Regions from separate parts of the Janthinobacterium sp. HH102 genome, predicted to be linked through region 1. Evidence: predicted binding sites of a transcription regulator. Region 1 holds the regulator's gene; each other region holds the start of a gene.
What was found. Region 1 encodes LexA, which represses DNA repair genes until DNA is damaged. Its sites were predicted from a motif close to ACTGTATNNNNATACAGT; they were not measured.
Positions count from the first base shown of each region.

Region 2: the regulator LexA is predicted to act here: its motif matches at 3,462-3,479, upstream of dinB (DNA polymerase IV).
Region 3: the regulator LexA is predicted to act here: its motif matches at 4,807-4,824, upstream of JAB4_RS21595 (PA0069 family radical SAM protein).

Region 1 covers NZ_CP062062.1:4,940,734-4,948,784, forward strand. Annotated here, with positions in the region: gene JAB4_RS22530 (MBL fold metallo-hydrolase) at 1-277, shown strand, start outside; gene JAB4_RS22535 (inorganic phosphate transporter) at 324-1,337, opposite strand; gene JAB4_RS22540 (DUF47 domain-containing protein) at 1,377-2,003, opposite strand; gene JAB4_RS22545 (replicative DNA helicase) at 2,097-3,482, opposite strand; gene rplI (50S ribosomal protein L9) at 3,618-4,073, opposite strand; gene rpsR (30S ribosomal protein S18) at 4,101-4,391, opposite strand; gene priB (primosomal replication protein N) at 4,417-4,716, opposite strand; gene rpsF (30S ribosomal protein S6) at 4,737-5,126, opposite strand; gene lexA (transcriptional repressor LexA) at 5,402-6,037, shown strand; gene JAB4_RS22575 (cystathionine gamma-synthase family protein) at 6,274-7,515, opposite strand; gene purF (amidophosphoribosyltransferase) at 7,559-8,051, opposite strand, start outside.
Region 2 covers NZ_CP062062.1:64,494-72,544, forward strand. Annotated here, with positions in the region: gene JAB4_RS00265 (TonB-dependent receptor) at 1-1,115, shown strand, start outside; gene JAB4_RS00270 (recombination-associated protein RdgC) at 1,252-2,148, opposite strand; gene dinB (DNA polymerase IV) at 2,267-3,442, opposite strand; gene JAB4_RS00280 (S9 family peptidase) at 3,584-5,722, shown strand; tRNA gene JAB4_RS00285 (tRNA-Val) at 5,822-5,897, shown strand; tRNA gene JAB4_RS00290 (tRNA-Asp) at 5,952-6,028, shown strand; tRNA gene JAB4_RS00295 (tRNA-Val) at 6,244-6,319, shown strand; tRNA gene JAB4_RS00300 (tRNA-Asp) at 6,377-6,453, shown strand; gene JAB4_RS00305 (hypothetical protein) at 6,610-7,707, shown strand; gene JAB4_RS00310 (ATP-binding cassette domain-containing protein) at 7,698-8,051, shown strand, end outside.
Region 3 covers NZ_CP062062.1:4,728,240-4,736,290, forward strand. Annotated here, with positions in the region: gene maiA (maleylacetoacetate isomerase) at 1-71, opposite strand, end outside; gene JAB4_RS21575 (fumarylacetoacetate hydrolase family protein) at 86-1,108, opposite strand; gene JAB4_RS21580 (VOC family protein) at 1,161-1,694, opposite strand; gene JAB4_RS21585 (LysR family transcriptional regulator) at 1,801-2,769, shown strand; gene JAB4_RS21590 (gamma-glutamylcyclotransferase) at 2,799-3,440, shown strand; gene JAB4_RS21595 (PA0069 family radical SAM protein) at 3,602-4,744, opposite strand; gene JAB4_RS21600 (tRNA-uridine aminocarboxypropyltransferase) at 4,873-5,580, opposite strand; gene JAB4_RS21605 (methyl-accepting chemotaxis protein) at 5,652-7,412, opposite strand; gene JAB4_RS21610 (lipocalin family protein) at 7,677-8,051, opposite strand, start outside.

The sequences.
Region 1 (8,051 bases):
CGCCGGCGTCGATGCGCTGATCATGGATTGCTCGTACACGCGCGAAGAATACCCGGGCAAGCAGGGCTGGGGCCACGGCACCTTCGACGCCGCCTTCGACCTGGCCCTGCGCTGCGGCGCGCGGCACCTGTACTGCACCCACCACGAACCGACCCGCAGCGACGAGCAGCTCGAGGCCGTGTTTGCCGACGTGATGGGCCGCTATGCGAGCCGCCTGGCCGGCCTGCAGGTGTTCCTCGCCAGCGAGGGGCTGACGGTGGAACTGGCCGGCGCATAAAAAAAGGGAGCCGCAAGGCTCCCTTTTTACTGGCGTTGGCTATCCATTACATGATGTGGTGGCCAATCCACCAGGCCACTGCCGCCACGAACGCGGAAGCGGGAATCGTGAAGATCCAGGCCCAGACGATATTGCCGGCAACACCCCAGCGCACGGCCGACATTTTTTGCGCCGAGCCGACGCCGACGATGGCGCCCGTGATCGTGTGCGTGGTCGACACGGGAATGCCCAGCGCCGTCGAGACGAACAGGGTAATGGCGCCGCCCGTTTCGGCGCAGAAGCCGCCGACGGGTTTCAACTTGGTGATCTTCTGGCCCATGGTCTTGACGATGCGCCAGCCGCCGAACAGGGTGCCGAAGCTAATGGCCGTGTAGCACGAGATGATGACCCACATCGGCGGCATCTGGTCGTTCACGTTCGAGTAGCCGGCCGCGATCAGCAGCATCCAGATGATGCCGATGGTTTTTTGCGCATCGTTGCCGCCGTGGCCCAGGCTATAGGCCGCGGCCGATGCCAGTTGCAAACGGCGGAACCACTTGTCGACCTTGCGCGGCGTCGAACGGACAAAAATCCACGACACGATCAGCATCATGATGGAGCCGAACACGAAGCCCAGCACGGGGGCGATGACGATGAAGGCCACGGTTTTCCACAGGCCGGCCGCGACCAGCGCGCCCGTGCCCGACTTGGCCACAGCGGCGCCCACCAGGCCGCCGATCAGGGCGTGCGAGGACGACGAGGGAATGCCGTAGTACCAGGTAAACAAATTCCAGAAGATGGCGCCCATCAGCGCGCCGAAGATCACGTACTGGTCGATCACGGCCGGGTCGATGGTGCCCTTGCCCACCGTGGCGGCCACGGTCAGCTGGTGGAACACGAAGATGGCGACGAAGTTGAACGTGGCGGCCATGGCAACCGCGGTCTGCGGTTTCAATACGCCCGTCGAGACCACCGTGGCAATCGCGTTGGCGGCATCGTGGAAGCCGTTCATGAAGTCAAACAGCAGCGCGAGGACGATCAACAGGCCTAGCACGTAGATGCTGATTTGTATGGTCATTATAGTTTCTTTTCTGATTCTGGTTCAGGACAGGCCCAACGCTTACGCGTTTTCGACGATGATGCCTTCGATAATATTGGACACATCTTCGCAACGGTCGGTCACGGTTTCCAGAATTTCGTAGATCGCTTTCAGCTTGATCAGGTTGCGCACGTCCGGCTCGTCGCGGAACAGCTTGGACATGGCGGCGCGCATCACGTGGTCGGCGTCCGATTCCAGGCGGTCGATTTCTTCGCAGATGGCGACGATCTTGCGCGAGTTGTCCATGTTGTGCAGCATGGCGACGGCGTCGCGCACTTTCTCGGTACAGGCCAGCACCAGTTCGGCCAGGCGCTTGGCTTCCGGCGTGACGGCTTTCAAGTCGTACAGCGAGACGGTTTGCGCCGCGTCTTCCAGCAGGTCGAGGATATCGTCCTGGCGCGTGATCAGCTGATGGATGTCGTCGCGGTCGATCGGCGTGATGAAGGTCTTGTGCAGCATTTCCACGGTGGCGTAGGTGACTTTGTCCGCCTGTTTCTCGATGCTTTCGATCGCGTGCACGCGGTTTTCCAGGTCGTCGAAATTGGTCATCAGGCCGAGCATCTCTTTCGCGCCCTTGACGCACAGTTCCGCGTGCTGGTTAAACAATTCAAAAAACTTGCCCTCAGTGGGCATCAAGCGTCCAAACATGTCATTCTCCGTTAAGCATTGAGTCGTGTTATTTACTACAGAAAGCCGCCCCGTATGAGGGGGCGGCCAATGGAATATCAGTGCTGCTGAGTCTTAGTCGCCTTGGTAAAGCGCCAGGCCACCACTGTAATTGCCAAATTTGGTGTACTGCCCCATGAAGGTGAGGCGGATGCTGCCGATTGGACCGTTACGTTGTTTGCCGATGATGATTTCGGCCGTCCCCTTGTCCGGCGAGTCGGGGTTATACACCTCGTCGCGGTAAATGAACAGGATCACGTCGGCATCCTGCTCAATAGCGCCCGATTCGCGCAAGTCGGACATCACGGGACGCTTGTTCGGGCGTTGTTCCAGCGAGCGGTTCAACTGTGACAGCGCGATCACGGGGCAACCGAGTTCTTTCGCCAGGCCTTTCAAGCCACGCGAAATCTCGGAAATCTCCGTGGCGCGGTTGTCGCCCGGCGTATTGGCCGACATCAGTTGCAAGTAATCGACGATGATCAGGCCCAGCTTGCCGCACTGGCGCGACAAACGGCGCGAACGGGCGCGCAATTCGATGGAATTGAGCGCCGGCGTTTCATCGATGTACAACTGCGCGTCGTTCATCTTCTGGATTGCATTCGTCAGGCGCGGCCAGTCTTCGTCGTTCAGGCGGCCCGTGCGCAGGCGGTGCTGGTCCAGCTGTCCGACGGAGCCGAGCATACGCATGGCCAGCTGGGCGCCGCCCATCTCCATCGAGAACACGGCCACGGGCAAGCCGCTGTCGATGGCCACGTTTTCGCCGATGTTGACGGAAAACGCCGTCTTGCCCATCGACGGACGGCCCGCCACGATCACCAGGTCGCCCGGCTGCAGACCCGAGGTCATGCGGTCGAGGTCGATGAAACCGGTGGGCACGCCCGTGATTTCACTCTGGTTGTCGCGGCTGTACAGTTCGTCGATGCGCTCGACCACTTGCGTCAGCAGGGGCTGGATGGCGGTCCAGCCCTGGGCGCCGCGCGCGCCTTCTTCGGCGATGGCGAAAATCTTCGACTCGGCCTCGTCAAGCATCTGCTTGACTTCCTTGCCTTGCGGGCTGAAGGCCGTGCCGGAGATATCGTCGGCGACGGTGATAAGTTTGCGCAGTACGCCGCGGTCGCGCACGATCTCGGCATAGCGCCGGATGTTCGCGGCCGATGGCGTGTTTTGCGCCATGGCGTTCAGGTAAGCGAGTCCGCCCACGTCATCGGCCTTGCCGAGCTGGGTCAGGGTTTCAAAAACAGTAATGACATCGGCTGGCTTGGAAGCGTTAACCATCTTGACGATTTGCTCGAAGATGATGCGATGGTCATAGCGATAGAAATCCTCCGCATGCATGAAGTCGGCGATGCGGTCATAGGCGGCATTGTCGCGCAGCAGACCACCGATAACGGATTGTTCTGCTTCGATCGAATGCGGCGGAATACGGAGGGAATCCAGTTGCGGATCAGAGGGGGCGTTCATGGCGCGAATTATACCCGCTTCGGCGTGCCGGCAAAAATAAAGGGCTGAAAATGAGCGAAAAAAAGGCCACAAAAAAGCCGGGCGAACCCGGCTTTTCATAGTGCGGCAGCGCTTGCGGGCCAGGCCCGCAGGCGATTACGCGTTCGCGTCTGGAACGACAGCGATAACAACTTCCACGACCACGTCGGTGTGCAGAGCAACCGAAACGTTGTGCTCGCCAACGATCTTCAGCGGGCCGGTAGGCATGCGGATTTGTGCTTTTTCAACAGCAAAACCTTGCTTGGTCAGCGCTTCAGCGATGTCGAAGTTGGTGACGGAACCGAACAGACGGCCATCGACGCCAGCTTTTTGAGCAACTTGAACGGTCAGGCCGCTCAGTTTTTCGCCCTGGGCTTGCGATGCGGCCAGTTTGGCGGCAGCAGCTTTTTCCAGTTCGGCGCGCTTGACTTCGAATTCAGCCACAGCGGTTGCCGTAGCACGACGTGCCAGGCGTTGCGGGATCAGGAAGTTACGTGCGTAACCGTCTTTGACTTTGACGACTTCGCCGAGGTTACCGACGTTTACAACTTTTTCTAACAGAATGATTTGCATAGTTCTTCTCCAGGAATATCTGACCGATTAAGCGTGGTGCAGATCGGTGTATGGCAGCAGCGCGAGGAAGCGAGCGCGCTTGATTGCGGTGTCGACTTGGCGCTGGTAGTGCGCTTTGGTACCGGTCAGGCGTGCTGGCATGATCTTGCCGTTTTCCTGGACGAAGTCTTTCAGCGTGTCGACGTCTTTGTAGTCGACTTGCTCAACGTGAGCTGCCGTGAAGCGGCAGAACTTCTTACGTTTGAACAAAGGGTTTTGCTGTTTGCGTTTTTCTTTAAGCTTGAGCTTATTTTTGTCGAACTTTTTACCGAATGCCATGTCAGGCTCCTGTATCTAAAATGCGCTAGTCAGAATTGACTGCACTAAAATCAATGATGTGAAACACCAAACTCTTGCTGTTGCGGCTCTTCCTGGCCAGGAAACCCGTGAACTGATACACCCCGCCCAAGCTTGCCTGACTGAACCGGCCTGAAATTTCGCCAGCGGCTAGCGCGGCAACATCAAACTCGGTCAAACGGGCAATCCCTGCTTCCATCTGCTGCGAACTGTGTTGCAATACTGCATTCACAATCGGCAGCCCTGCCGGGGTATAGCGCAATATTTCGCGCTCGGCAATGATGGCGGTGACTTGTAGCTGGTTCAGCGCACGATCCTGGTCAAAAATTAAGCTGCTGCTGCGGCTGGAGCGGCTGCTGGTGCTTCGGTGCGGTGGCTTTTGGCCGCGTCTTCGCGTTGTACCGATTTCATCATCGGCGAAGGAGCTGTTTCAGCTTTCTTCATTTTAACGGTCAGGTGACGCAACACGGCATCATTGAATTTGAATGCTGTTTCCAACTCGACCAGGGTCTCGTTGTCGCATTCGATGTTCAGGCAGATGTAGTGTGCTTTAGGCAGCTTTTGGATCGAGTAAGCCATTTGACGGCGGCCCCAATCTTCCACGCGGTGAACCGAACCGCCGCGGGTGGTTACGCTGGCTTTGTAGCGTTCGATCATCGCGGGCACTTGCTCGCTTTGGTCCGGATGGACGATAAAGACTATTTCATAATGACGCATGCAAACTCCTTCAGGTCGGATTGATAATCGCCCACCCCGGCGTCAAGACGGGTGTGGGAAGGTCAGCCGAAGATTATAACCGCCTTTTGCAAACGTTTCAATCATTGCTTGCGCCAGTGCCCGAAAAGCCCGCGGACCACCGTGCTTTTCGACCGGGAACAAGTATTTCTTGCGAAATTCGCCGAAAACACGGAAATCCCCTTGCATAGTGGGCGATACTGTACAAAAATACAGACTGTTCATATAGACAGCATTTTAGTATGCACCCACCGCTCATGATCAAGCTGACAGCACGACAAGAACAAATCCTGAACCTGATCAAGGACGCGATTGAAAACACGGGCTTTCCCCCCACCCGTGCCGAAATTGCCAATGAACTGGGTTTCAAATCGGCCAATGCGGCCGAGGAGCATTTGCAGGCCCTGGCCCGCAAGGGCGCGATCGAGATTTCGCCCGGCACCTCGCGCGGCATCCGCCTGATCGGCGCGGCAGCCGAAGCGCCGCCATCGAAAGTGCCGGCGGCGCTGCTGATGTCGCTGCCCCTGATCGGCAGGGTGGCCGCCGGTTCGCCCATCCTTGCCCAGGAAAACCTGGAAGCGAGCTACAACGTGGACCCGGCCCTGTTCTCGGCCAAGCCCGACTTCCTGCTGAAGGTGCGCGGCTGGTCCATGCGCGACGCCGGCATCATGGATGGCGATTTACTGGCCGTCAAAAAGGTCGACAGCGCCAAGAATGGCCAGATCGTCGTGGCCCGCATCGGCGACGAAGTCACGGTCAAGCGCTACAAGAAGACGGGTTCCGTCATCGAATTGCTGCCGGAAAACCCGGATTTCAAGGTCATCACCGTGTCGCCGGAAGATGAATTTGCCCTGGAAGGCCTGGCAGTCGGCTTGATGCGCAGCTGGCATTAAGTTGCCTGCCGGGGTCAGACCCGCCGGGTCTGACCCCAGTTTTTAGTTGCGGCCCCTTCTCATGCCTGACACCTAAGTTCTGACACCTAAGTTTCCGTCATCGAACTGCTGCCGAAAGATGAATTCGCCCTGGAAGGCCTGGCTGTGGGACTGATGCGCAACTGGCATTAAACGACTGCACGAACAAAGGGCCGCAACAGCATGACTGTTGCGGCCCTTTTCATTTGTCCGGCGACTTATACATCGAGTGCTTGGCGGAAATCCTCAAGCAGATCCACCTCATCCTCGATACCGACGGAGACGCGGATCAGCGATTCGGCGATGCCCATGCTGGCGCGGCGCTCGGCGCCCATCTCATAGAAGATCGTGTGGGCGACGGGAATGACCAGGGTGCGCGTGTCGCCCAGGTTGCTCGCGGGAATAGCCAGATTCAAACGATTGAGGAAATCGAAGCAATCGATGCCATCCTTCAATTCAAAGCTGAACAGCGAACCATAGCTGCGGAACAGGTCGCTCGCCAAGGCGTGCTGCGGGTGCGACGCCAAGCCCGGGTAGTGCACGGCCGCCACTCGCGGATCGGCGGCCAGCATGGTGGCCAGCGCCAGGGCGTTCGAGCAGGTGCGGTCCATGCGCAAGGCCATGGTTTCCGCGCCGACGGCGATATGGTGCGCCGCTTCCGGCCCCAGGGACGCGCCGAAGTCGCGCAAGGCCTTGGCACGGATCTGCGCGATGCCCCACTGCGCGGGCGCCGCCTTCTTGTAATTCTCGAAAATATTCGGATACTGCGTCCAGTCGGACACGCCCGTGTCCGTCAAGCTGCCGCCCAATGCATTGCCGTGACCGCCGATGGATTTCGTCAAGGCATTGACCACGAGGCCCGCGCCCACGGCTTTCGGGCGGAACAAATACGGCGTCGTCATCGTGTTGTCGACGATGTACAAGATGCCCTTTTCGCGGCACAGGTCACCGATTTTTTTCAGGTCGGCGATCTGCGTGCGCGGATTGGCGATGGTTTCCACGAACACGATGCGCGTGGCAGGCGTGATGGCGGCCGCCACGTTGGCCACCTCGGTGGCGTCGACGAAGGACACGGCGATGCCCTGCCCCGTCACCGTTTGCCACAGGCTGTTGGTGTTGCCAAACAAAAAGGCCGACGAGACGACATGGTCGCCCGCGCGCAGCAGCGACTGCACCACGGCGCCGATGGCGCCCATGCCGGTGGCGAAGCACAAGGTCGCGACGCCGTCTTCCATCTTGTTGACCTTGTCTTCCAGCGCGGACACGGTGGGGTTGCCCTGGCGGCCATAGCGGAAACCGGGTTCCTTGCCCTGGAATACGGAAGCGAGCTGGCGCGCATCGGCATAACCAAACGCGACGGAAGTGTGCACGGGCTTGTGCAGCGAACCATGCTCGATGCCCTTGCGGCGGTCGTTATGCAGGATGGTGGTGGTAAAGCCGTAGTTTTTTTTATCGTTCATGATCGCGGAGCAAAAAAAGCCCGGCGCTAGCCGGGCAAGATAATTACGCTTCTGTCGTTGCCAGGTTCAGGTTCAGCTGGGAACGCGGCGTATCTTCGGGCGCTGCCGCCTTCGGATGGTGGCGCGCATATTCCAGACGGTCCAGGTATTCCTGCGACACGTCGCCCGTCACGTAGACGCCGTCGAAGCACGAGGCCTCGAAGTTGGTCAGGGCCGGGTTGACGTCGGCGATCGCCTGCTTGAGCGCGCCGATATCCTGGTAGACCAGGTAGTCGGCCGTGATTTCGCGGCACACTTCTTCCGTCGTGCGGCCGTAGGCGATCAGCTCGTCGCGCGTCGGCATGTCGATGCCGTACACGTTCGGATAGATGACGGGCGGCGCGGCCGAGGCGAAGATGACTTTCGTCGCGCCCGCTTCACGCGCCATCTGCACGATTTCACGGCTGGTGGTGCCGCGCACGATGGAATCGTCGACGAGCAAGACCACTTTATCCTTGAATTCGGACGGGATCGCGTTGAGCTTCTGGCGCACGGAT
Region 2 (8,051 bases), 1.4 Mb from region 1:
ACGGCGCCTTCGTCGAGTTGCTGGCACCGCTGACCAAGTCGTTCGAAATGACCGTCGGCGGCCGTTACGATGCCGTCAAAGCGATCGATGACAAGCTGAACAACAAAACTGTCGGCAAAAAAGACAGCGCCAATACCTACAAGGTATCGGCACGCTGGCAGCCGGTACAGACCGTGCTGATCCGCGGTTCCTACGGCACGGGCTTCAAGGCGCCAAGCATGCTGGACATCGCTCAGCCACTGGTCAACGCCGGCTTTACCGCCAAGAAATTTGACTGCCCATACCCAGGTAACGCACTGTGCCGCGCGGAAGCAACGCAATACAACGCGGTATCGCAAGGCAACCCGGATCTGCAATCGGAAAAATCGAAGCAGTTCACCCTGGGCTTCCGTGTCGAGCCTAGCTCGGCATTCTCGTTCGGCGCCGACCTGTGGGATGTGAAATTGCGCAATGCCGTGTCGGAAGTATCCGAAGAGCAAGCATTTGCCGATCCGGTCAAGTATGCATCGAGCTTCGGTGAATACATCGAACCATCGACCGGCATCGCTTACTACGCGTTCAAGAAACTGTCGGTCAACATCGGCAAGAAGGAATACCGTGGTATCGACTGGGATCTGTCCGCCAACCACAAGTTTTCTTTCGGCAAGCTGACCGCCCAATTGAGCGGTACGCACATGTTGCACGCCAACTACACCAAAGCCGGTAGCGACAATGTGTTCACCAGCAACATGAACTTCTTCGGCGACACCAACGAAGTCACGTTCCGCAACCTGATGAAGCTGACGACGACCCTGGACACGGGCCGCCTGAGCAACACGGTCACGGTCAACTACCGTAACGGCTACACCGATGCTCCCGCTACCGTGTACAACCTGGCGACCCAAAAAGAAGAGAAAAACTTCCGCCTGCAAGTACCGTCGTACACGACGTTCGACTGGCAAGCACGTTTCGCCTTTGACAAGCAAACCACGATCCGCGCAGGCATCAAAAACCTGTTCGACCGTGCACCGCCGCTGTCGCTGCGCGCTTCGTCGGGCCACCAGATCGGTTTCGACCCACGCTACGCCGATCCGATGATGCGTTCGTTCTACGTCACCGGCAACTACAAGTTCTAATTTGACGTGTTGAATTAGCTTGTCTGAAAAGCGCCTTGCACTTCACCGTGCAAGGCGCTTTTTTTTATGCACCCACAAATTGCACAGGCGAAAAAAAAGGAGCCGCAGCTCCTTTTTCGTACCAGCATGACGGCTGTTACGCCGTCGCTTCGCCGCCCAAGGCTTCGACCACGTCGGCCATCAGCTTGGAGAGCTCGCCCGTCATCAGCATCACGTCGCCGTCGAAACGCTCTTCGTCGTTCTTCGTGCTCGATTCCGTTTCCTTGATCACGTCGAGCGGCTTGACGCTCTTGATGGCCAAGGACTCCGTTAGCACGAACGAGATCTTGTCGTTCCACGTCATGGCCAGGCGCGTGCACTGCTTGCCGGCCGCGATGTGGCGGCGCACATCGTCCGCTTCCAGGGTGTGGCGCACGTAGCGCACGGTGGCCTTGCTCTCGCCCGTGGCGCGCAATTCCGTATCCATGTCGACCGTGAAGCCGGCCGGCGCGTCGTCCGCCTGCAGCCACTCCGTCATCACCGCCACGGGCGAGCGCTGCACGCGCAGGCTTTCCAGCGGCAGTTTATCGACGGCTTTCAGCAGCAGCTTGATGACTTCATCGGCTTTCGCCGGGCTGGCGGCATCGACCACCAGCCAGCCATTGACGGGGTCGATCCACGTCCAGACGTTGCTGCGGATGCTGAAGGCGCGCGGCAGCAGTTCGTCGGCCACGCGTTCCTTCAATTCCTTCATGGCTTTCTTGCCAGGCGCAAAGCCTTGCGCTTCTTCCATCTCGGCGGCGCGGGCCTTGGCCACCTGGTTGATGACGGTGGCTGGCAGCAGTTTCTTTTCCGTGCCCAGCAAGATCAGCATTTGCTTGTTGACCACGTGGACCAGGCCGCCGTTCGGGCGTGGCGTATCCCAGCCCTGGCGCATCAGATCCATGCTGGTCGCCGGCGTAAATTTGTTCGAGGACAAGGCCTCTTCCAGTTGTTCTGGCGTGTAAGCCCACGGTGCGGGCAGGCGGTAAATCTGAAGATTCTTGAACCACATAATTTTTGTCTTCCGTTTGTTTCAGTAGTGCCAGGGGAACGCCATTCTACACTTTCGACACGGGAATGCCGTCAAAAGCGCGGACTGGCGCGGTGTTGTTGATGCATGGGGAATGCCGCTACAGGGCGGGAAACAGCTCCGCCTGGGCTGGCGCCTGCCGCGTCATGACGGCCGGATCGGACAAGGTCGAGATGCGCACGCCCAGCAGGCGGATTTTCTTGTCAAATGGCACGCGCCGCAAGCAATCGCGGCTGGCGCGCAGGATGGCGGCGGCGTCCGCCGTGGCACTGGGCAGGGTGATGTCGCGCGTGACCGTGCTGAAATCCTCGAAGCGCAGCTTGATGCCCACCGTGCGCCCCGCCAGCGACTGCTTGTCGAGGTCGCCCGCCACGCGCGTGCACAGGCTTTCCAGCTTTTCCGACAGCGTGGCGCGGTCGCGCACCACCTGCAAGTCGCGCTCGAACGTCGTTTCGCGGCTGACGGACTTGGTTTCCCGGCTCGTCTGCACGGGCCGCTCGTCGATGCCCAGCGCCGCCTGGCGCAGCCAGCCCGTGTACAGGTCGCCGAACTGCGTGCGCAGCATGGCCATGTCGGCCCGCGCCAGCTCGCCGATAGTGATGATGCCCAAGGCTTCCAGCTTGGCCGTCGCCTTCGGGCCGATGCCGTTGATCTTTTTCGCCGGCAAGGGCCAGACCCGCGTTTCCACATCCTCGGGCGACAAAATGGTCAGGCCGTCGGGCTTTTCCAGATCGGAACAGATTTTTGCCAGCAATTTGTTCGGCGCCAGGCCGATCGAGCACGACAGGCCCGTCGCCTCGAACACGGCCGCCTTCAGGCGCGCCGCGATGGCCGGCGCCTGCTCGCCATGTTCCGTCAGGTCGACATAGATTTCATCGATGCCCACGTTCTGGATGATGGGGCACAGCTGTGCCACTGCCTGCTTGAAGCGGGCCGAATACTCGCGGTAAGCCTCGAAATCGGCCGGCAGCAGGATGCTGTCGGGCGCCAGTTTCGCCGCCTTCATGATGCCCATGGCGGAAAACACGCCAAACTTGCGCGCCGCATAGGTCGACGTGGTGACGACGCCGCGCCCCACGTAGTCGCGCATGCGCGCGAATTGCCGCGTGCCGTCTTCCTGCAACAGGGGTTGCTGCAAGCGCCCGCCGCCGATGACGACGGCTTCGCCGCGCAATTCCGGATATTTCAACAGTTCCACGGAGGCGAAAAAGGCATCCATGTCCAGATGGGCTATCCAGCGGCGCGGTTCAGGCAATGTAGGGGCAGATGTGGTCAAGGACACCTCGCGGCGGGATACTGTAGTTATATACAGTATCGCTGGAAATGCCCATGGATGCAAGTTGAAACGCACGCGCTCCGCAGTTGCTTTTCTCAATAGCAAGATTACAATCCTGACACGACTATAAAAGGAGTTGCCTTGTCTACAGCACATCAAGCTTTGCGCCGCCTGGCCGTCTGCTCATCCATCCTGCTGTCCACGCTGGCGCCATCCGCGCAGGCCGCCGACGCCACCGCGCCGGTCGCCGCCAAGACGGCCTGGCAGGAAACGCGCCACGGCACCGTGGTTACGGACGACTACCGCTGGCTGCAAAAGAAGACCGATCCTGCCGTGATCGACTACCTGAATGCGGAAAACGCCTATACGGCGGCCGTCACGGCCCCGATCCAGCCGCTGGCCGACAAGCTGACTGCGGAAATCAAGGGACGCATGCAGGAAGTGGACCTGTCCGTGCCTGCGCGCCAGGGCAATTTCTACTATTACACGCGCACGGAAGCGGGCAAGCAATATCCAATTCACTGCCGCCGCCCCGTCGGCGCCAGCGGCGCCTACGATGCGCAGGCGCTTGAAGAAATCTTGCTGGATCAGAATCAATTGGCCGAAGGCCACAAATTTTTTGCCGTGCGCGCGTTTGCCATCAGCCCGAATGAACAGTTGCTGGCCTACACCACCGACACGACGGGTTTCCGCCAGTACGCGCTGCATGTCAAGGATTTGAAGACGGGCAAGTTGCTGGGCGACAGCATGCCGCGCGTCACATCCCTGGCCTGGGCGGCCGACAACGCCACCCTGATGCTGACGCAGGAAGACGCCACCACCAAGCGCGCTGACCGCTTGTTCCGCCTGGCCTTGGGCGGCATGCCGCAGCAGGTCTATCACGAGCCGGTAGAGCAATTCGCCATCGGCGTGAGCCGCACGCGCGACCAGCGCTACTTTGTGCTCACGGCGCGCAGCACGGATACGAGCGAAGTGCTGCTGTTGCCAACGAACAAGCCGCAAGGCAGTTTCCAGAGCGTGCTGAAACGCGAAAAAGGCCACCGCTACGTCGTCGAACACCGCGACGGCCAGCTGTACATCCTGACCAACAAGGATGCGAAGAATTTCCGCGTCGTCAGCGCGCCATTGAGCACCCCGCAGCCGAAACACTGGAAACCCGTCGTGCCGCACAACAAGGATGCCGTGATCCAGTCCATCGACGTCTTCCAGGGCTATCTGGTGGTGATGGAAAAGGCGCGCGCCCTGAACCGCGCGCGCATCCTTGATTTTGCGCAAAAGAACTGGAAAACCGTGCAGTTCGACGACCCCGTCTATCTGGCCACGTCCGTCGGCACACCCGAGTTTTCGGCCACGCAATTTCGCATGTCCTACCAGTCGCCCGTCACGCCGCCCACCATCATCGATGTCGGCATGAAGGATGGCCAGCGCACGGTGCTGAAGCAGCAGGAAATCGTCGGCGGCTTTGACGGCAGCCGCTACACGACGCAGCGTCTGTGGGTGACAGCGCGCGACGGCGTGCAAGTGCCGCTGTGGGTCGTCTACAAGAAGGGCGTCAAGCTCGACGGTTCCGCGCCGCTGCTGCTGTACTCGTACGGCTCGTATGGCATCTCGACGGAAGCCACTTTTTCCATCAGCCGCATCAGCCTGCTGGAACGCGGTGTCATCTATGCGCAAGCGCATATCCGCGGCGGCACCGACATGGGCGAAGCGTGGCATGAAGACGGCATGCTGATGAAGAAGAAAAACACCTTCCATGACTTCATTGACAGCGCCGACTACCTGGTGCGCGAAAAATGGACCAGCCCGAACCGCCTGATCATCCAGGGCGGCAGCGCCGGCGGCTTGCTGATAGGCGCCGTCGTCAACATGCGTCCCGAGCTGTTCCACGCCGTGCACGCGGCCGTACCATTCGTCGACGTGATGAACACCATGATGGACGCCAGCCTGCCCCTGACGACGGGCGAATACCTGGAATGGGGCGACCCGAACCAGAAGGCGGCCTACGACTACATGCTCAGCTACTCGCCCTACGACAACATCGCGCGCAAGAATTATCCCGCCATGCTGGTGACGACGGGCCTGAACGACAGCCAGGTCATGTACTGGGAACCGGCAAAATACGTGGCCAAGCTGCGCGCGTATAAAACGGACGGCAATCCATTGCTGCTGAAAACGAATATGGGCGCCGGCCACGGCGGCGCGTCGGGCCGCTACAACGCGATTGCCGAAAACGCCTTCAACATGGCCTGGATGCTGTCGCAGTGGAACATCACGCAATAATGTGAAAAAAGCGCTTGCAGAAGGATTTTAGCCATCCTATAATAGCGCCTCTTCCAGACGTGGTGACAAACGTCGGGATGGTTTTCTGAGACAAGCAACGGGTGCTTAGCTCAGTTGGTAGAGCGGCGCCCTTACAAGGCGTAGGTCGGGAGTTCGAGCCTCTCAGCACCCACCAAATCAGAAAACTGTCCAGTGCTTCATGGATCAGCAACACAGATCATACGAGCTTGGAGTGGTAGTTCAGTTGGTTAGAATACCGGCCTGTCACGTCGGGGGTCGCGGGTTCGAGTCCCGTCCGCTCCGCCAATAAAAGAAAAGCCCTTTGGTTCTCTGAACCGAAGGGCTTTTCCCATTTCAGCGCCGAAAACACGCCCGGGCTTCCCCGCATGAATATTTTTGCGCTTTTCAGCAAAAAAACCGCTTTTATCGCCAAGAATAGTTGCACAAGCGGCAGAGCGCCCCCTATAATAGTGCCTCTTCCAGACGTGGTGACAAACGTCGGGATAGTTTTCTGGGTATGCGGGTGCTTAGCTCAGTTGGTAGAGCGGCGCCCTTACAAGGCGTAGGTCGGGAGTTCGAGCCTCTCAGCACCCACCACCAATACAGAAAATTATCCAGTGCTTCATGGATCAGCAACACAGATCATACGAGCTTGGAGTGGTAGTTCAGTTGGTTAGAATACCGGCCTGTCACGTCGGGGGTCGCGGGTTCGAGTCCCGTCCGCTCCGCCAATAAAAGAAAAGCCCTTTGGTTCCTGGAACCGAAGGGCTTTTCCCATTCTGGGGTCAGATCCACAACACCGTCAACCCCAACGCTGACTTGTCCGGGGGTCTGACCCCGGCTGTTAGAATCAGCGCTACCCTGACTCCGCCCCTGCCCGCATGCGCTTGCCCCGTAGTACTCCTCCCTATATCGCCCTGCGGCTGCGCCTGGCCCATCATGCTTTGCTGCAATTTGCCGCCAGCCTGACGAGTTCCATGGAAATCTTCTTTTTCCTGGCCGGTCCCGTCCTGCTGGGCTTGCTCAGCGTCATCGCCCTGCCCAGCTTTCTCGCCGCGAGCCAGCCCTGGCCCGCCGCACTGAGTATCATCGTCACGCAGACGGTCCTCACTTGCCTGCCCGCCTGGCTGCTGCGCAAACGGCTGCTGCCGGCAAGTACCGCCGTCTGGCTGCGCCAGCTCCCCTTGCCGCCGCGCCTGCGCTGGCAAGCCGATATCGCCGTCGCCGGCCTGCTGATGCTGCCGCTGGGCCTTGCGTATGCCGTCTCGGCCGGCATCTGGCTGCTGCAGTCGCCGCCGTGGCTGCGCCCCATTGCGGCGCCCGGCATTGCCGCCACCGTCGGTGCCTGGCTGCTGGCCTGGCTGCTGACGACGCTCATCGTGGCGCAACGCCTGCGCGCGCCGCGCCCCGCACAAAGGGCGCGCCCGCCCACGATGACGGCCTATGTGCCGCAACGGCCCCGCTGGCCTACCCTGTTCCTGTGGCGCCAGCTGTTCTGGCTGCCGTTCTGGCGCAATGAGAATGTGATCGGCCTGCAGCAAAGCGTCTTGCTGGCCACGGCGGGCGCCAGCATGCTGGCCTGGCTGCTGCGCGCGCCCCTGCTGCCCGCGCCGCTGCTCGGTTTGCTGGCCAGCGCCAGCCTGGTCATTGTGACGGACCGGGGCGACAAGGCCGTGCGCGAGCAGATCGCCGTGCTGCGCCCAGCGCTGAACGCCTGGCCGCTGGCCAGCGCGCCCTTGCTGCGCCTGGCCTGCGCGGCCAGCCTGCTGCCCGCCTTCGCCGTGCTGCTGGCCGGTGCTGTCTTGCTGTACGCCACCGATCCCGCCGCCTTGCAACAGCGCGTCACCAGCGTGTATGCGCTCACCGCCAGTGTAGCCCTGCTGGCCATCGTCGGCCTGCCCCGCCTGACGGCGCGCGGCAGGGTCGCCCTCGTCGTCCTGTCCATCCTTGCCTTGAGCGCCATCGGAAGCGAATTATGGAATTGAACCTGCCTTCTCCCGTGCTGTATATCGAGCACCTCGATTTTCACTTCCCCACGCACAGCGTGTTCCAGGGGTTCAACCAGCAATTCGGCCCCGGCGTCACCTGGCTGCGCGGCGCGAACGGCGCCGGCAAGACGACCTTGCTGAAGCTGGCGGGCGGCGCCCTGCTGCCCGCGCGCGGCGCCATCCGCCTGAACGATATCGACAGCGGCTTCATGCCGCTGGCCTACCGCGCCCGGGCCTTCTATTGCGGCGGCGATGCGCCCGCCCTGCCCTGGCTGCAAGTGCACGAGTTTCTCGACCTGCACCTGGCCCTGTACCCGGGCAGCGACCAGGCCCTGCTGAAC
Region 3 (8,051 bases), 210 kb from region 1:
ATACCCTTCAAATTCAAGGCAATGCGCACGCGGTAGGCGGCCGAACTGCGGAAATAGGTGTACAGCTTCATGGGGCGCCCTCCCCTCAGGCGCGGCCGGCGTACAGGGCCACGGTTTGCTCGATGCTGCCGAAGATGCTGGCGCCCGCCGCGTCGCGCATCTCGATGCGCACCGTGTCGCCGAACTTCAGGTACGCCGTCTTGGGCGCGCCGTGTTCGATGGTTTCATACATGCGCACTTCGGCCAGGCAGCAGTAACCCACGCCGCCGTTTTCGATGCTGGAGCCGAACAGGTTGCCCTGCTTGTTCGACACGGTGCCCGAGCCGACGATGCTGCCGGCGCCCAGTTCGCGTGTCTTCGCCGCATGGGCGACGAGCTGCGCAAAATTGAAGGTCATGTCTTCGCCCGCATTTGGTTTACCGAACGGTTTGTCGTTCAAGTCCACCAGCAGCGGCAGGTGCAATTTGCTGTCCGCCCAGTCGGCACCCAGTTCGTCGGGCGTGACGGCGACGGGCGAAAACGCGCTGGCCGCCTTCGACTGGAAGAAACCGAAACCCTTGGCCAGTTCGCCCGGGATCAGGTTGCGCAAGGAGACATCGTTGACGAGCATGACCAGGCGGATCGCTTTCGCCGCGTCGTCCACGCCGGCGCCCATGGCCACGTCGCCCGTGATCACCGCCACTTCCGCCTCCAGGTCGATGCCCCACTCTTCCGACAGGGCGAAGATGGGGTCGCGCGGCCCGATAAAACTATCGGAGCCGCCCTGGTACATCAGCGGGTCCGTGTAGAACGAGGCCGGCACTTCCGCGTTGCGCGCCTTGCGCACCAGTTCCACGTGGTTGATGTAGGCCGAACCGTCGGCCCACTGGTAGGCGCGCGGCAGCGGCGAGTGGCACAGATTGGCATCAAACGGCTGCGCGTCCGGCGCCTGGCCCGCGTTCAGGGCCGCGTAGGCGGTTTCGAGCTTGGGCGCCACAGCGTCCCAGTTGTCGAGCGCCGCCTGCAGGGTGGGGGCGATGGCGGCCACGCGCTGGTACTGGTGCAGGTCGCGGCTGACGACGATCAGGGCGCCGTCGCGGCTGCCGTTTTTCAGGGTTGCGAGTTTCATGGAGTGTGTTCCTTGTTAGGCGTAGTGTTCAGATGGATGCCGTGGGCGGCGCTCAGGCTTCGGCCGGCGCGTGCATCCAGGCGGCGTGCTTCGGCGCGCGGCGCGTCTGCGACCATTCTTCCAGCATTTCCCATTTGACGGCGTCCAGTTTGGCCATCATCTCGGGCGTGCCCACGTTGGCCGCCAGTTCCAGGCGGTGGCCGTTGGGGTCGAAGAAATAGATCGACTGGAAGATGGCGTGGTTCACCGGGCCAAGCACCTCGATGCCGGCGGCCACCAGGCGCTCCTTGGCGGCCAGCAGTTCCTCCATGCTGCCCACTTCCAGCGCCAGGTGCTGCACCCAGGCCGGGGTATTGCGGTCGCGGTCCATCGGCGGCTGCGTCGGCAGCTCAAAGAAGGCCAGCACATTGCCCTGGCCCGCGTCGAGGAAGACGTGCATGTACGGGTCCGGCGCCTTGGTCGACGGCACCAGGTCTTCGGCGATGGCGAGGACGAAATTCATGTTCAAATGCTTGACGTACCACTCGACGGTTTTCTTCGCGTCGATGCAGCGGTAGGCGACGTGGTGGATTTGCTTGATCTTCATGGTGTTTGTCTCCGATGGATGGCGGGTTTTTCAGCTTTTCACCATTAGAATCGAGTTACAGCTATCATACAAACAATTTTTAACCATCGATTTATCGGATTATCTTATGAGTCCCAGCCTGCGACAGATGCGCGCCTTCGTGGCGCTGGCCAAGACCGGCAGTTTTACCCTGGCCGCCGAATACCTGCACGTGACGCAGTCCGCCTTGAGCGGCTTGATCAAGGAACTGGAAAGCGTGCTGGGCGTGCGCGTGGTCGAGCGCAGCACGCGCAAGACGCAGCTGTCGGAAATCGGCCGCGAACTGTATCCGCTGTTTGAAAAGATGATCGAGGACCTCGACGGCGCCATGGCCGGCATCGCCCAGCGCAAGGCCCTGAAGACGGGCCTGGTGCGCATCGCCGCGCCGCAGATGATGGCGTGCACCCTGCTGCCGGAAGTGATCGCCGCCTACCGCCAGGCGCACCCGGAGGTGCAGCTGCGCCTGGTCGACTGCCCCGTGGAAAACGTGTCGGCGCGCGTCTTCAGCGGCGAAGTCGATTTCGGCATCGGCCCCGAGCGCGATCCGACGGCGGAAATCGCCGCGCAAGTGCTGTTCGAGATGCCCTTCGTACTGGTCTTCCCCGAGCAGCATCCGCTGCAGCAGAAAGAGCGCGTCACCTGGGCCGACGTGGGCGACTATCCGTTCATCTCGCTGCAGGGGCAATTTACGGAACGCCTGCTGCGCGACATGCACGGCGCGTTCCGCGAACTGTCGCTCAATCCCTATAACGAAGTGACCTTCATGACGACGGCGCTGGCCATGGTCAGCGCCAACCTCGGCATCACGGTCTGCCTGCCGTACGCGGAGCCGATGGTCAAACTCTACAAATTGCACATGCGCACCCTGCACGAGCCGGAACTGACGCGGCGCTTTTTCGTCTACACGAAGACGGGGCGTTCGCTGTCGCCGGCCGCCGAAAGCTTCATGGCCTTCCTGTTCCGCTTTGTCGAGACGCACGAGTGGAACGTGGGAGCGGGCGGCGGCACGGCCCGCGAGGCGCTGTCGGCCGGCGGCCCGGCCGGCGCCCCTTTATAATGGCGCATCGCCCCTTATCCACTTGCACCATGACCCAGCCTGACCAGCACGCCCTGTCTGCCACCGACGCCGCTACCATCGCCATCAACCAGCGCATGAACAAATTCGACGGCCATGAGCAGGTCTGGCTGTTCGGCTACGGCTCGCTGATCTACAAGGCGGACTTCCCCTATATCGAACGGCGCCCCGCCAGCATCGAAGGCTGGACGCGGCGCTTCTGGCAAGGTTCGCACGATCACCGGGGCACGCCGATGGCGCCGGGCCGGGTCGCCACCATCGTGCCGCAGGCGGGCGCCGTGTGCGACGGCATGGCGTATCTGATCACGCCCGAAGTCTTCGCCCACCTCGACCACCGCGAAAAAAACGGCTACCTGCGCCTGGCCACCGACATCACTTTCGACGATGGCAGCAAGGTCGAAGGCCTGGTGTACATCGCCAACGAGGAAAACGCCGCCTTCCTCGGTGCCGCCACGGAACTCGATATCGCGCGCCAGATCGCCCGATCAAACGGCCCCAGCGGTCCGAACAGTGAGTACCTGCTGCACCTGGCCAGTGCCCTGCGCGAACTGGGCAAGAGCGATCCGCACGTTTTTGCCATCGAGCAACATCTGGCGCAGATGCAAGCACAGGATAATGCCCACGATAGCACCGCAACGCCCTCCGGCGCCTGAGGTAGCCTGAGGTAGCCTGAGTCTAGCCTCTGCCTCCGCGTTTCCGGACGGCGGCGCCACTTCCGGCAAGCGACGGCACTCCTCCCAGCCGCAGACCAGCCTCGCCCGCATTGCTGCCCATGAGCGCAGCCCTGCGGCATCAGCGGTGACGCCGGTTTAACTTAAAACAAATCCAGCTGCCCCGCATTGCCTTTTTTTACTTTTGCACCCAGCGGCGGCACCACCAGCGGCCGGCGGAATTGCGTGCAATCGAGCTGCTTGAAGCGGCCGCCCTTGCCGTGCAGCCCCAGCCGGTGCACGGCCTTTTCAAAGCGCTGGCGGATGAGGTCAGCCCACACCCCCTCGCCGCGCATGCGCGCGCCGAACGCGCTGTCGTAATCCTTGCCGCCACGCATTTCGCGCACCCGGTTCATCACGCGCTGGGCACGCTCCGGAAAGTGCGCTTCCAGCCATTGCTGGAACAAGGGGCTCACTTCCCACGGCAGGCGCAGCACCACGTAATGGGCGTGGATGGCGCCCGCGTCGCGCACGGCTTCGAGCAACTGCTCGATTTCCGGCTCCGTCACGAACGGGATGATGGGCGCGATGCTCACACCCACGGGAATACCCGCCTCCGTCAGGGTGCGGATGGTGCGCAGGCGCCGCGCCGGGGCGGCCGCGCGCGGCTCCAGGGTGCGCGCGATGGCCGGGTCCAGCGTCGTGACAGTGACGGCCACGGCCGCCAGGCGCCTGGCCGCCATGGGCGCCAGTATGTCGATATCGCGCTCGATCAGCGATGACTTCGTGATCAGCGCCACGGGGTGGTCGCATTCGTGCAGCACTTCCAGCACGCGCCGCGTCAGCTGCCGTTCGCGTTCGCACGGCTGATACGCATCGGTATTGACGCCCAGGGCGATCGGTTCGGGCACATACGACGGCTTGGCCAGTTCGCGCCGCAACAGTTCGGGGGCGTTCACCTTGGCGTAGATGCGGCTTTCGAAATCCAGGCCCGGCGACAGGCCCATATAGCTGTGCGTGGGGCGGGCAAAGCAATAAATACAGCCATGTTCACACCCCCGGTACGGGTTCAGCGACACGTTGAAGGGCAAATCGGGCGAAGCGTTGCGCGTGAGAATGGTGCGCGCCTGTTCGTCGCTGACCTGCGTCTTCCATCCCGGCGCCGCCTCTTCCCCAGGCGCCTCGTCCAGGCCGCCCACGCTCCAGCCGTCATCGAAACCGGCGCGCGCATGCGTCTCGTGGCGCCCCTGCAAGTTCGAGATGGCCCCGCGCCCCTTTTGCGCTTTCAGCGATTGCGGCGGCAACATGGCTTGCCCGGCGAAGCTGTCATCGTGCTCTGGAATGATTGCTTTCATGAACGGCCCCATCAACTGTATATACGTACAGTATACTATGCCGCTGTGCGGCCAAGATCAAGGGCTACCGTGCTGTCGTTTCAAGCTTTTTCGCCATGCGGCATGACATAACTCAACTGCTGCGCCACAAAGCCGTCAAATGCCGTGATCAAGGGAACGAAGCGGGAAGCGTCCTGCTCCAACTGCATCAGGGCATAGCACGTCGCTTCCAGGGTCGATAACTGGTCTGGCGCATGCGCCTTGCGGATCAGATAATGGGAAGCGGGTGTATCGCGCAGCGGCAGGCGCGGCAGCTGTTGCAACAGGGGATTCAGATACAGCATCTTGCGGCTCTTGCGCCAGGTGGCGTCCAGCACCACCAGCCGCAATTGGCTCGAAAATCGGGCCGGATCGAGCAAGATGGACGGGTCGAGCGCTGGCGGCGGCGCGATGCCCAGCGAACGGTCGCCTGGCGTATCCGGGTACAGCAGCACATTGTGCTTGTCGGCCAGCAGTTCAGCGAGAGCCTCAGGGGCAAACTGTTCGCCCGTCAGCAGGCGGCTGTTGGGCAGGCTCAGATGCAGCAAGCGGGCGCTGCCCTTGGCGTTGTGGACTTCCAGCGGATGCTGGAGGATCAGCACGTCCACGGCGTGGGCGACGGGGGCAGTCCAGCGACAAATGCAGCTGGACGCAGCGCGCAGGCAAACCGGGCAGCGTGCGCGTTTGGCGGGTTCAGCCTGGAAGGAGGATGCGGCGCCAGGGCTGGCGATCGCGCTGGAAATAGAGCGGGAGGTACGGCGGGTGGTCATGGCGGAGCGCGTTCGCGGCTGTCTTCAAGCCGCGATTGTAGCGCCCACGCCATGCCAAGGGAAAGCTGCGCTTAAAACTCTTCCCAGTCGTCGGCACCGGATGCCACCGTCGTCTTCGGCGCGCGTGCGCGCACAGCGTCCGCTTGCGCCGCCTTGCCCGGCGCAGGCGCGGCCGCGGCGGGTGCCGGCGCACGGTGCTTGGCTGGCTGCACGGCCGGTCGCGTGGCAGTTTTCCCTCCTTGTGCCGACGCCGTCACGGACGGGCCAGCACTGGCCGAAACATAGCGCTGTGTGGCATCGAGCTTGAACACGCCCACCACGTCGGCCAGCTTGGCTGCCTGTTCCTGCATGGATTCGGCCGCCGCCGCCGCTTCTTCCACGAGGGCCGCGTTTTGCTGCGTTACCTGATCCATCTGGCCGATGGCCCGGTTGACTTGTTCGATGCCGGTGCGCTGCTCATCGCTGGCGTCGGTGATCTGGTTCATGATCTGCGTCACGTGGCTGATGCTTTGCACGATCTCGTCCATGGTGCGGCCCGCCTTGTCCACCAGTTGCGAACCGGCCTCGACCTTTTGCACGGAATCGTCGATCAAGCCCTTGATTTCCTTGGCCGCCGCGCTGGAGCGCTGCGCCAGGTTGCGCACCTCGGAGGCCACGACGGCAAAACCACGGCCCTGCTCGCCGGCGCGGGCCGCTTCGACGGCCGCGTTCAGGGCCAGGATATTCGTCTGGAAGGCGATGGCGTCGATGACGCTGATGATGTCGACGATCTTGCGCGAGGAATCGTTGATCGAGCCCATGGTGCTGACCACTTCCGAGACCACCACGCCGCCCTTGCTGGCGATCTGCGAGGCGTCGATGGCCAGCTGGTTGGCGCTGCGCGCATTGTCGGCGTTGAGTTTCACGGTGGAGGTCAGCTCTTCCATGGACGATGCCGTCTCTTCCAGCGAACTGGCCTGCTCTTCCGTGCGCGACGACAGGTCCAGGTTGCCGGCCGCGATTTCGCTCGACGCCGTGCTGATCGATTCGGTGCCGGCGCGCACCTGGCCCACGATACTGACCAGTTTATCGTTCATGTTTTTCAGCGCGTGCATCAATTGCCCCGTCTCATCGCGGCTTTCCACGACGATATGGCTGGTCAGGTCGCCGGCGGAAACGGCTTGCGCCACCTCGACTGCACGCGTGATGGGACGCGTGATCGAGCGCGTGATCCAGTAGGCGCAGGCAATGCCCAGCAAGATGGCCACCACGCCCAGCGAGATCAGCAGCAGACGGCCGTTTTCGTAGCGCGAACGGATTTGCGCAGCCGTTTCATCGAGCAATTTGGCTTCCAGCAGTTCCAGCTTCTTCAACGACGCCAGGTAGATGTCGCGCTTGGCGACCATGTCGCCTTCGTACAGGCGCTTGCCCAATTCCAGATCGCCCGCATTCTTGGCCTTGAACACATTCTTGCGTACTTCCGTGTAAGCCTTGCGCGTGCTCAGCACCTCCTGGTACAGCGATTGCTCTTCGGCATTCAGCTCGCTTTTGCCGATAGCGTTCTGAATTTCCGTGGCGCGTGCCGACGAGACGGCCATTTCCTGTTCAAACTGCTTCTGGTGTTCGGGATCGCCGACTTTCCAGGCCGCCGCCGTGCGCGCCGCGTTCACCTCGATGACCTTGGTCCATTCACCAATCAGGCGCTCGTTGCGCACCTTGACGTTGACCAGCGCATCGGTTTCCTTGCTGGCGCTTTGCATCTGCACGATGCCCACCACGGTCAGGGTCGTCAACAGGAGCAGGACGGCGGCAAAACCGCCACCGAGACGTACGCCGATTTTGAGGTTTTTCATTGCGTGATTCCTATCTGAAAAAAACAATGCACAGACGCCACGAAACCGACCTGCTGCTACGTATCAATATAGCAGGCATCTGCCGTGCGGCAATCACGAGCGGCGACGCAATGGCAGGCGCGTCACCAGAATGGCAGCACGCCGCAGCGCACCACTTTGGAGCAGATTGTGAGTGAATCAGAGTGGTATTGCAAGAAATAACATGCAGAAAAGCAACAGCCAGAAGACGGTTTGCCGCCACGAACGGGCGGCAGGCAAGCAAGGTCAGTTTTGCTTCACATAGATCAATTTTGATGTATCGAAACCCAAGCCGCCGGCTTTCTCGATCAAACGCCGCTGCAAGGCAGGATCCATGGTGGGCGTGCGCGACAGCAACCAGAAGTAGGACTTGTCGGGGCCGCTGATCATGGAATAGCTGTAATCTTGCTGGTCCAAATCAAACACGATGTAGGAACCATAGAAGGGCCCGAAAAACGACACTTTCAGGTAGCCGACGTCTTTCTTGTCGACGAAATACGCCTTGCCTTCCGCTTCCTTCCACTTCGCGTCCGCATCCTGGTAGCCGCGGTTGAGCACTTTCAGGCCGCCATCCTGGCGCAGGCTGTAGTCGGCCGTCACGTGGCTCAGGCCCCGCTCGAA